2 linked regions of the Thioclava sp. GXIMD2076 genome follow. The protein of the gene in region 1 interacts with the protein of each later gene in a pairwise test. Links are inferred from orthologs where the notes say so. Each region holds a gene or a part of one and is shown on either strand. Other genes may lie near its edges.

The links.
Region 2: the proteins of WDB91_RS01625 (region 1) and WDB91_RS05065 interact in binary tests that used the Escherichia coli proteins (3 or more experiments, as listed by UniProt). The link is inferred for Thioclava sp. GXIMD2076 from one-to-one orthologs.

What each region holds. Positions count from the first base shown.
Region 1 is NZ_CP149932.1:321,775-330,290, forward strand. Bases 3,016-6,326 are described here. They hold WDB91_RS01625 ([protein-PII] uridylyltransferase), read left to right. Parts: upstream 3,016-3,336; coding sequence 3,337-6,126; downstream 6,127-6,326. Other genes in these bases: WDB91_RS01620 (penicillin-binding protein activator), read left to right, coding at 3,016-3,214; murJ (murein biosynthesis integral membrane protein MurJ), read left to right, coding at 6,140-6,326. Outside these bases: gshB (glutathione synthase), read right to left, coding at 1-546; WDB91_RS01610 (YraN family protein), read right to left, coding at 640-1,047; rsmI (16S rRNA (cytidine(1402)-2'-O)-methyltransferase), read right to left, coding at 1,044-1,943; more of WDB91_RS01620, read left to right, coding at 2,033-3,015; more of murJ, read left to right, coding at 6,327-7,687; WDB91_RS01635 (rhomboid family intramembrane serine protease), read right to left, coding at 7,732-8,415.
Region 2 is NZ_CP149932.1:1,031,086-1,034,328, reverse strand. What follows is about bases 350-3,243. They hold WDB91_RS05065 (P-II family nitrogen regulator), read right to left. Parts: upstream 2,019-3,243; coding sequence 1,680-2,018; downstream 350-1,679. Other genes in these bases: WDB91_RS05060 (transglycosylase domain-containing protein), read left to right, coding at 2,285-3,243; WDB91_RS05070 (ammonium transporter), read right to left, coding at 350-1,652. In the rest of the region: WDB91_RS05075 (MarR family transcriptional regulator), read left to right, coding at 1-203; more of WDB91_RS05070, read right to left, coding at 303-349. UniProt on the Escherichia coli protein: Involved in the regulation of nitrogen metabolism. Regulates the activity of its targets by protein-protein interaction in response to the nitrogen status of the cell.

The DNA.
Region 1 (8,516 bases):
CGAGGCGAGGTTGCGATCGTTCGGGTCCAGACGGAACACGCCCGCTCCGCCATTGCCATAGAGCGGCTTGAGGATGATATCGCCGTGCTTCTGCTTGAATTCACGCAGCGTGGTCAGATCGCGGGCGATCATCGTGGGCGGCGTCAGCTCGGGGAAGTTCAGCACCAAGAGCTTCTCCGGCGAATTGCGCACCCAGAAGGGGTCGTTGACCACGAGGGTCTTCGGATGGATGCGGTCCAGCAGATGGGTGGTGGTGATATAGCCCATGTCGAAAGGCGGATCCTGCCGCAGCCAGACCACATCGAAGGTCGACAGGTCGACATCCTGCTTCTCGCCAAGCGTGAAATGGTTGCCCTTCTCGCGACGCACGGTCAGCGGCCAGCCACGGGCATAGATCGCGCCCTCGCGGTAGCTCAGCTGGTCGGGCGTGTAATAGAACAGCTCGTGCCCGCGCGCCTGCGCTTCCTCGGCAATGCGGAAGGTGCTGTCCGCGTCGATATTGATCGGACCGATCGGGTCCATCTGGATTGCAACTTTCAAGGCCATACGCGCCCCCTTTCGTTTGCAGACTTAGTGCACCGAAATGATAAGCACATGCAATCTTGCTGTGATCGGAGGGGATGTTCGATTTTCCACAGATCAGACCCCTTGATCGAAGCGGAAGGCATCGGGGATCAGCCGGATCTCTCCCTTGCCATCCACCAGTGCCAGATCGAACCTCATCGGCTTCAGACGCAGATCGGGATGGCGGGCGATGTAATCAAGCGCCGCCCGCCCGATACGGGCCACTTGCGCGGGCGCAAGCCTCGGGGCCGCCTGCGCGAAAGTTCGGGCGCGCTTCACCTCGACAAAGGCAAGGCACGACCCCTCCATGATCAGGTCGATCTCGCCATAGGGGCCACGCCAGCGGGTTTCGCGGCAGACAAAACCCAAGGCCTCATAGTGACGGGCCACCTGCGCCTCGGCCAACTCGCCCGACAGATGCGCCCGAAGACCGCGCTCCTGGCGCTGCCGGTTTTCGGGTGTATCCTCAGGCGGATGGCTCATTTCTCGGCCATACCGAGCGCGATCTGATAGACCTCGCGGCGCTTGAGCCCGAAATGCTGGGCCACCTCGGCAGAGGCATCCTTCACGCTCATATCGGGCAACAGCTTGCGCAGCGCCGCCTCGATATCCTCGGGCACCGCCTCGCGCTTGCCCGCACGATCCACGAGAATCACGATCTCGCCCTTGATCTCGCGATCGGCCAGAGCCGCCTGCAATTCCGCCACGGTGCCGCGCAACGCCTCCTCGAAACGCTTGGTCAGTTCACGGCAGATCACCACCTGACGATCGAACCCGTAAGCCGCGCCCAGATCCTCGAGCGTGTCCTTCACCCGCTTCGGGCTTTCGTAGAAAATCATCGTCGCGGAGGCGTTATCCATCGTGCGGAACCACTCCTGCTTTGCCTTCGAGGTCCGCGGCGGGAAGCCTGCGAACAGGAAGCGGTCCGAAGGCAGACCCGAGATGGTCAGCGCGGCCAGTGCCGCCGAAGGGCCCGGCGCGGTAAAAACGGGCACATCCGCCTCGATGGCCGCGCGCCCCAGCTGATAGCCCGGATCGGCCACCAAAGGTGTGCCGGCTTCGGAGGCATACACCACGGATTTCCCCTCGGCCAGATGTGCCATCACCTTGGGCCGCGCCTGATCGCCATTCTGGTCGTGATAGGAAATCAGCGGCCGATGATCCAGGCTAACCCCATGAATTTCCATCAGATGCCGCAAAGACCGCGTATCCTCCGCCACCAGCACATCGGCGGTCGCGAGGATGTCGAGCGCCCGCAAGGTGATGTCGCGCGCGGCTCCGATCGGGGTGGCGATAAAGTGCAACCCCGCAGCCAGTTTGCTCGGGCTCGCTTTCGCGCCCACCACGGCCGGTTGTCCGGCCTGCCAATTCCCGCTCATCGCGCACCTTTCGTCAAGTTTACTTCCCCTATGGAAACACCTAGGGTTCGTCCTAATTCAATCCCTGCCGAATGATCAGAGGACCCCGCATGTTCGCGATTTTACGAAAGCGCCGCAACCCACTGATCCGTATCGCAGCTGTGATGTCTGCGTTCTGGGTCGCCGCCTGTGACCCGAACGCGATGACGGGCAGCGGGTCGGGTCAGCGAATCGACACCTCCAAACCGGTGCCTGTCGCCCTACTGCTTCCGGGCGGTTCAGGCAATTCCGGTGATGAAACCTTTGCCCGCTCGCTCAAGCAGGCCGCCGACCTCGCCATCTCCGATCTCGATGGCGTGAAGATCGACCTGCGCGTCTACAATACCGGCGCTAGCCCCGATCAAGCCGCCGCCATGGCCACCAAAGCGGTGGACGAAGGTGCCAAGATCATCCTTGGTCCGGTCTTCGCCCAATCGGCCAATGCCGTCGGCCGGGCCGTGGCCCCGCGCGATGTGAATGTGCTGTCCTTCTCGAACAATACCTCGATTGCAGGTGGCAACGTGTTCGTGCTCGGCCCGACCTTCGAGAATACCGCCAACCGTCTGGTGCGCTATGCCGCCCGCACGGGCAAGCGCAACATCCTCGTCGTGCATGAGCAGAACACGGCCGGTCAGGCAGGGGCACAGGCCATCCAGAACGCGATCAGCGGCTCGGGCGCAAGCCTCGCCGGCACGATGAGCTATCCCTTCTCGCAGCAGGGCGTGATCAATGCCGCAGGCCAGATCGCCGACCGTGCTAAGGCCGATGATGTCGATGCCGTCTTCATGACTGCCGATACCGCAGGCGCGCTGCCGCTCCTGTCGCAGCTGCTGCCCGAGCGTGGCGTGGACACCAGCCAGAAGAAATTCATGGGTCTGACCCGCTGGGATATCCCGCAAGCGACGCTCTCGCTGCCGGGTCTGCAGGGCGGCTGGTTCGCCACCCCCGATCCGAACCTGAACGCGCAGTTCCGTGCCCGTTATCAGGCAGCCTTCGGCGAGGCTCCCTCGCCCATCTCGGGTCTGGCCTATGACGGGATCGCGGCCATCGGTGCGCTGGTGAAATCCGGCAATCCCAATGCGCTGTCGAAATCGGGACTGACCCAGCGCTCGGGCTTTGTGGGCGTAAACGGCGTCTTCCGTCTGCGCTCGGATGGCACCAACGAGCGCGGTCTGGCCGTGGCTCAGGTTGCCAATGGTCAGGTTCAGGTCATCGACCCCGCGCCGCGCAGCTTCTCGGGCGCAGGCTTCTGATCGCCCTTTTCCGCGTGCCAGCCAGCTGGTAACAAGGACATAACGCATAACGGGGCGGCCACGCATCTGCGGGCCGCCCCTTTTCCATGAAGCGCTACCGACAGGGCGCAAGGGAGACGATGATGGACCAGAGCATAGCCGCCGAGGACAGGCTGACGACCCCTCTTCCCGACGAGGCGCCCCTTCTGCTGAAAAGCGACGAGCTGATCCCGGCTCTCGATCTGGTTCTGGAGGGCCTGAGCGACCCCAAGGAGATCAGCACCGCCACGGTGCGGTTCCTCAACACCGCCCGCGATGCGGCGCGCCTGTGGATCGAGGCGGAGCTGGCGGGCCATCCCCGCATCGCGCGGAGCACGGTCGAACATTATGCGCGCATGACCGATGGTATGGTGCGCGCCGTGGTCCATGTGGCCTCGGATTACCTCAACCCGCAAACGCCCAAGGCTGGCAAGACACCCGAGATCATCACCGTGCTGGGCGTGGGCGGCTATGGCCGCGCCGAGATGGCACCGCATTCGGATGTCGACCTGCTCTTTTTGGGCGACAAGAAGCTGAGCCCGTGGACCGAGGCCGTGATCCAGAGCATGCTCTATATGCTGTGGGACCTGAAGCTGAAGGTCGGCCATGCCTCGCGCACCATCGATGACTGTATCCAGCTCGGGCGCGAGGATTTCACCATCCGCACCGCCCTTCTGGAACAGCGGTTCCTATGCGGCGACGAGGCGCTGGCGCGCAAGTTGGCCACCCAGCTGCGCAAACAGCTCTTTGCTAATTCCGCGCCCGAATTCGTGGAGGCCAAGCTCGACGAGCGCGCCAAGCGCCACCAGCGTCAGGGTGGCCAGCGCTATGTGCTCGAACCCAATGTGAAGGAAGGCAAAGGCGGTCTGCGCGATCTGCAGACCCTCTACTGGATCGCGAAATACGTCCATTCGGTGAACCGTGCCGCCGAACTGGTGGCGCTCGGGGCCTTCACCGAGGAGGAATACCGCAATTTCCGCTCGGCCGAGGATTATCTCTGGGCGGTGCGCTGCCATCTGCATCTGATCGCCCATCGTGCCGCCGACCAGCTGACCTTCGACATGCAGGTCGAGGTGGCCGGACGCATGGGTTATGAGGATACCGCCGGACGCCGCGCGGTCGAGGTTTTCATGCAGGACTACTTCCGCCACGCCACGATCGTGGGCGATGTGACGCGGATCTTCCTGACCAAGCTTGAGGCACAGCATGTCAAACATGCGCCCAAACTCACCCGCATCTTCCGCCGCAGACGGCATCTGAAACCGCCCTTCGTCGATGACATCCGCCGGATCAACGTCTCCGACGAGGCGTCCTTCCTTGCCGATCCGCTCAATCTCCTGCGGGTCTTCGAGGAGGCACTGCGCACGGGCCTTCTGATCCATCCCGATGTGATGCGGCTGGTGCAATCGAACCTGCATCTGTTTGACGACACCTTGCGCAAGACCCCCGAGGCGCGGCGGATCTTCCTCGATCTGCTGCTCAAGCATGGCAATCCCGAGCGTGCGCTGCGGCGGATGAACGAACTGAACGTGCTGGGGGCCTTCATCCCCGAATTCGAACCGATCGTGGCGATGATGCAGTTCAACATGTATCACAGCTACACGGTGGACGAGCATACCATACAGGTCATCTCGGCGCTTGCGCAGATCGAGCGCGGCGAGCTGATCGAGGAACTGCCGCTCTCTTCCGAGATCCTCAAGGAAGGGATCAACCGCAAGGTCATGTATGTGGCTCTCCTGCTGCATGACATCGGCAAGGGCCGCCCCGAGGACCATTCAATCCTGGGCGCGAAGATCTCGCGCACGGTCACCCCGCGTCTGGGGCTGAAAGAGGCCGAATGCGAGACAGTGGAGTGGCTGGTGCGCAACCATCTGGTCATGTCCGACATGGCACAGAAGCGCGACATCTCCGACCCGCGCACCATCAAGGAATTCGCCAAGGTGGTCAAAACGCGCCAGCGGCTGGACCTGCTGACGGTGCTGACGGTCTGCGATATCCGCGGTGTCGGTCCCAATGTGTGGAACAACTGGAAGGCCACGCTGATCCGTCGTCTGCATGCGGAGACGGCGCAGGCGCTGGAACACGGACTGGAGGCGATCAACCGCGACCAGCGCGCGCAGGATGCCCGAAAGGCGCTGCGCGACCGGCTGGAGGCGGAGGGCTGGGACCCGAAGGTGCGTCGCGCCGAGGTTGCCCGCCACACGCCCGCTTATTGGCAGGGGCTTTCGACCCAGACCCAATATGCCTTCGCCCATCTGCTCAGGGACCTGCCCGATGACGAGATCCGCATCGATGTTCAGGTCGACGCCGATCACGATGCCACCCGTGCAGCTTTTGCGCTGGTGGATCATCCGGGTATCTTCGCGCGACTGTCGGGGGCGGTGGCACTGGTGGGCGCCAATGTCGTCGATGCGCGCACCTATACCACCAAGGACGGCTATGCGACGGCGGCCTTCTGGCTGCAGGATGCCGAAGGCCACCCGTTCGAGGCCTCGCGCCTGCCGCGCCTGCGCAATATGATCGACAAGACCCTCAAGGGCGAGGTCGTGGCCCGCGATGCGCTGAAAGATCGCGACAAAGTCAAGAAACGCGAGCGCGAATTCCGCTTCCCGACGCATATCATGTTCGATAATGACGGCTCGGAACTCTACACCATCGTCGAGGTGGACACCCGCGACCGACCGGGGCTCCTTTATGACCTGACGCGGGCCTTGGCCTCGAGCAATATCTACATCGCCTCGGCGCAGATCGCGACCTACGGGGCGCAGGTGGTCGATACCTTCTATGTGAAGGATATGTTCGGCCATAAGCTCCACGCACAATCCAAGCGCGAGAAACTGGAACAACGTCTGCGCGATTACATCGAAAGCGGTGCGAAGCGGGCGAATAACTGATGAAGGCCATTCGATGAAGGCAGGACGGTTGGTCAGGGGTTTCCTGACCGTAGGCCTCTGGACGCTGGGCAGCCGCGTTCTGGGCTTTGTGCGCGATATGATGATGGCGGCCTACCTTGGCACAGGACCGGTGGCCGAGGCCTTCATGGTCGCGTTTTCCCTGCCCAACATGTTCCGCCGCTTCTTTGCCGAGGGCGCGTTCAACATGGCTTTCGTGCCGATGTTCGCCAAACGCGTGGAGGCGGGTGAGGACCCGCATGGCCTTGCGCGCGACGCGTTCAAGGGGCTCTTTGCCGTCCTCTTCCTCTTCACGATCATCGGCACGATCGCCATGCCGTGGCTGGTCTGGGCGATGGCTGCGGGCTTTGCGGGAGATGCACGGTTCGACATGGCCGTGGATTTCGGCAGGATCACCTTCATCTATATCCTCTTCGTCTCGCTTGTGGCGCTTTTATCGGGCATTCTCAACACGTTCGGGAAATTCACCGAGGCCTCTATCGTCCCGATCCTGATGAATGTGATGTTCATCCTCGCGATGATGGCGGCCAATTACGCGGGCTGGGATATGGGCACCACGCTGGCCTGGACAGTGCCTGCCACGGGGGTCGTGCAGTTCGGATTTGCATGGGTTGCGGCGCGCAAGCTGGGCTATACGCTCCTGCCCGGCCGTCCGCGCATGACGCCGGAACTCAAGCGCCTCTTGGTCATCGCGGGCCCCGCCGTTCTGGCCGGTGGCGTGGTGCAGATCAACCTGCTGGTCGGGCGTCAGGTGGCGTCCTTTACCGAAGGCGCCGTGGCATGGCTGAGCTATGCCGACCGTCTCTACCAGCTGCCTCTGGGCGTAGTGGGCATCGCCATCGGCACGGTGCTTCTGCCCACCCTCTCGCGCCATCTGCGCGCGGGCGAGGAGGCGGAGGGCCGCGAGAGTTTCTCGCGCGGGGCCGAGTTCGCGCTGTTTCTCACCCTGCCCTCGGCGGTAGCGCTGGTTGTGATCGCACCGCAGCTGATCTCGGTGCTTTATGACCGTGGCGCGTGGCGGGCCGAGGATACGGTGGCCACCGCTCTGGTGCTCGCGATCTATGGCGTGGGACTGCCCGCTTTCGTGCTGCAAAAAGTGCTGCAACCGGTGTTCTATGCCCGCGAGGACACCCGCCGCCCCTTCCATTACGCCGTCGTCTCGATGGTGGTGAATGCCGTGGCCGCGATCGGCCTTATGCCGCTGATCGGGTTCTCCGCTGCCGCTCTGGGCACCACGATCTCGGGCTGGGTCATGCTCGGCCAGCTCTGGTGGGGCGCACGCAATCTGGGCAAGGCAGCGCGCCCCGATGCGCGTTTCTGGAAGAGCCTGTGGAAAATCGCCGTTGCCTGCGCGGTGATGGGGGTGCAGCTCGTCTATACCGCCCGCTGGCTTGCGCCCATGCTGGCCGATCATGGCGCACGCTGGGGGGCCTTGGGGATCCTGTGCGGCTCGGGCATCGTGGTCTATTTCGCGGTTGCGGGGCTCTTGGGCATTTTCGGGCTGGCCGAGTTCAAGGCCAATCTGCGCCGCCGCAGGAAGTAATCAAACGGAAACGGCGCCCCGCGAGGCGCCGTTACGTTTGACCATCAGCGCCGGTTGCGCAGCTTGGCCAGCACCCGTCCCCAGCCACCGGGCGACACGAAGAAGCTGACCACGAAGCCCACGATGAAGCCCGAAAGGTCCGCGATCCATTGATCGGTGCCACCGAAGATCAGGCTGAACAGGAGCTGGATCCCCATCAGGAACCCGATCAGCTGGAAGGCCTGCATCCGGTTGCCACGGGTCGCGCCCAGATAGGTCCACTGGATGAAGCTGAACGCCCCGATCAGCCCGTAGGCCGCCGGATAGCCGCCATAGAGCGCGCCTTGGGTAAAGGGCAGCGCGGTATAGATCAGCGCCGCCAGAATGGAGGAGGCAAAGAACACCACAGCCACCGCCCAGCCACGGAAGACCTCGCCCACCATCTTGCCAAGCGCCAGAATGAAGACCAGCACGAAAGCCGCATGGGTGAAGCTGCCATGGACAAACGGATAGGTCACCACCCGTGCCATCTGGCGCCACGGATGCACCCCCGCCTCCATCATCGCCCGCATCAGGTTCGGGTCATAGGCAAAGCGCTGCAGCGCCTCGGCCCGCCAGACGACCCCGTTCTGGAACAGCCCCGCCTGCCCCAGCCCGAACATCAGCTCGCCGATGATGATGGGGGCGGCCAGAATCCAGACGATCGGCGGCAATTTGTTCAACGGGCCTTCATTGTAACCGGAGCGCATGCGGGTTCCTTCACTTGGGTTGCGCCAGAATATGGGGCGCAGGAGCCGCCCCTTCAACATATCGGAGGCGGATATCAGGGTAAGGACGGGGCCAGACATTG
Region 2 (3,243 bases), 710 kb from region 1 along the record:
CGCCCTCGCCCAATGACCGGCGCGTGCGCCTCGTGGCACCCACCGAAAAAGCCCAGAGCACCTTTGCCGATGCCCGCAGCGCCGCCGATAAGGTCTATGCCGAATCGATGACCGGCATGCCGGAGGGCACCTATGAACAGCTGACCGACATCCTCGAGACGCTGATCAAGAATCTCAATACGCTCAACAACCAGAACCGCTGAGGCGGTGGCGGGAGGGACCTCGGGTTCTGCCATCCTTTGTCCAATGCAAAAGGCCCGGATCGATGATCCGGGCCTTTCTTGTTCACACTGCACCTGAAATCAGGAGCGGAATTCCGGATAGGCTTCCATGCCCAGCTCGGCCTTGTCGAGACCCATGGTCTCGTCTTCGGCGGAGACGCGGATACCCATTACAGCTTTGAGGATCAGCCACAGGATCGCCGAGACCACGAAGACGAAGACGCCGACGATGATGATCGAGATCAGCTGGCCCATGAACGTCGCATCGGGGTTGGTGATGCAGACAGCCAGGGTGCCCCAGATACCGCAGAACAGGTGGACCGGGATCGCGCCGACAACGTCATCGATCTTCAGCTTGTCGAGGAACGGAACCGCGAAGACCACGATGATACCGCCGATGGCACCGATGATGCAGGCCCAGCCGAGACCCGGGGTCAGCGGCTCTGCGGTGATCGACACGAGGCCGGCCAGCGCACCGTTAAGCACCATGGTAAGGTCGGGCTTCTTGTAGAGGATCTGGGTCAGAACCATTGCCGCGAAAGCACCGGCACAGGCGGCCATGTTGGTGTTTACGAAGATACGCGACACGTCGGCTGCGTTACCGATCGAACCGAGCGCCAGCTGCGAGCCACCGTTGAAGCCGAACCAGCCGAGCCATAGGATGAAGGTACCGAGCGTGGCAAGGGTCAGGTTGGAGCCCGGGAAGGGGGTCACGCGGCCGTCTTTGTATTTACCGATACGCGGGCCGAGGATCAGACAGCCAGCAAGAGCTGCCCAGCCACCGACGGAGTGCACGACGGTCGAACCTGCGAAATCGAGGAAGCCGAACTGGCTGTCGAGGAAGCCGCCGCCCCATTTCCACGATGCCTGGATCGGATAGATCACGCCGGTCAGGATCGCGGTGAAGATCAGGAAGGGCCACAGCTTGATACGCTCGGCCAGAGCCCCCGACACGATCGAGGCGGTTGCGCCACAGAACATGACCTGGAAGAAGAAGTCCGAGCCGGTCGAGGCATAGGAATAGTCGTCAACCGCATCCGCACCAACGCCAACGGCTTCGAGAACTGCGGTCGCGAACGCGCCCAGATAGCCGCCGGTCTCATCGGAGCCGATCGACCAATTGCCCAGCGGATACATCAGGTTGTAGCCGATCAGGTAGTACATGATGCAGGCGATCGAAAAGAGCGCGATGTTCTTGAGGCACTGCATCGCCACGTTTTTCGAGCGAACAAGGCCCGCTTCGAGCATGGCGAAACCTGCCGCCATGAAGAACACGAGGAAGCCGCCCACGAGGAACAGCAGCGTGTTCAGGATCCAGACGCTGTCGGTCGGCACTGCGGAGGGAGCCGCCGGTGCATCCTGAGCCAGCGCGGGCATAGCCACCAGCGCGGCCGCGGCCGCAAGGCCGGTAAGTCTTCCGAAGTTTTTCATCAGTAATTCCCCTGTCCCACGGACGCTTTAGAGAGCGTCTTCGTTGGTTTCGCCGGTACGAACGCGAACCGATTGTTCGACGTCGAGCACGAAGATCTTGCCGTCACCGATCTTGTCGGTTTTTGCAGCCTTGAGAATCGTATCAACGACCTCGTCTGCAAGACCATCCGTCACGACGATTTCCAGTTTCACTTTCGGCACGAAATTCACCGCATATTCAGCACCGCGATAGATTTCCGTATGGCCGGACTGTGCGCCGAAACCCTTGATTTCGGTCACCATCATGCCACGCACGCCGATGGAGGTCAGCGCTTCACGCACCTCTTCGAGCTTGAAAGGCTTGATTGCTGCAATAATCAGTTTCACGTTCGATTCCTTCCTGTCTCCTCAGCTCCGCTTATCGGAACCGATAGGCGGCATGCCGCCACAAAGCCCAATACTTAGGCATGTTACAAGGCAACCTTGCCGTCAGCCTCACATTCCCGTGGCCCAGCGAACCGGCAAAGCACACTTTTTGGACAGTAAGTATATTTTTTAATCACGCAATATACCGAATCGTGAGAACCCTAACCTCCACAAAGACCAACAATCCGTGTAAATTGGCCAGAACGATCAAGAACGGATACGAGCAGATGGCAAATAATGGCGGCCCGCGCAAACCGCTGGTAGCGGAGCGACGCTACACAGGCGGCGGCAAACCTGGACCGAAGAAAACCCCTCCGAAAAAGCCCGCCAAAGTGGCGCGCAAACGGCCCCCGCGCAAGCATGGACCGATCCTGGGGTTCATTCTTGGCATCCTTGGCTTCTTCGGTCGCCTGATCTTCAAGGCGACATGGCGCGTGCTGGCGGTGATTGCCATCATTCTCGGGATTTCGGTCTATTATTATTACAGCACCCTCCCCCCGCTGACCCAGCTTCTGGACGGTCGCACACGCGGCTCGGTTACCATGCTCGACCGAAATAACGACGTCTTTGCATGGCGCGGTGAGACCTTTGGCGGGCAGATCACCGCCCAAAACGTCTCGCCCTATCTGCGCGAGGCCGTGGTCGCCACCGAGGACCGCCGCTTCTATCACCATTTCGGGGTCAGCCCGCGCGGCATCGCTTCGGCCATCCGCATCAACCTCAGCGAGGGGCGCGGCCCCTTCTCGGGCAATGGTGGCTCGACCATCACCCAGCAGGTTGCCAAGCTCCTGTGCCTCGGTGTGCCCTATGATCCTAAGACGTGGAAGAACGAAGGCGAATACGAGGATGACTGCCGGTCGGGCGGTCTGACCCGCAAGATCAAGGAAGTGCCCTATGCGCTGGCGCTCGAGGCCAAATATACAAAATCCGATATCCTGACGATCTACCTCAACCGCGCCTATCTCGGTGCGGGCGCGCGCGGCTTCGAAGCCGCTGCCCAGCGGTATTTCGGGATTTCGGCGGCCAATGTGAACCCGCAGCAGGCGGCGATGCTGGCAGGGCTATTGAAGGCCCCGACCCGCTATGCCCCCACCAATAATCTCGCGCGGTCGCAGGCACGGGCCGACACCGTCCTGTCGCTCATGCACGAGCAGAAATTCCTGACGGATGCGGAATACAAGGAAGC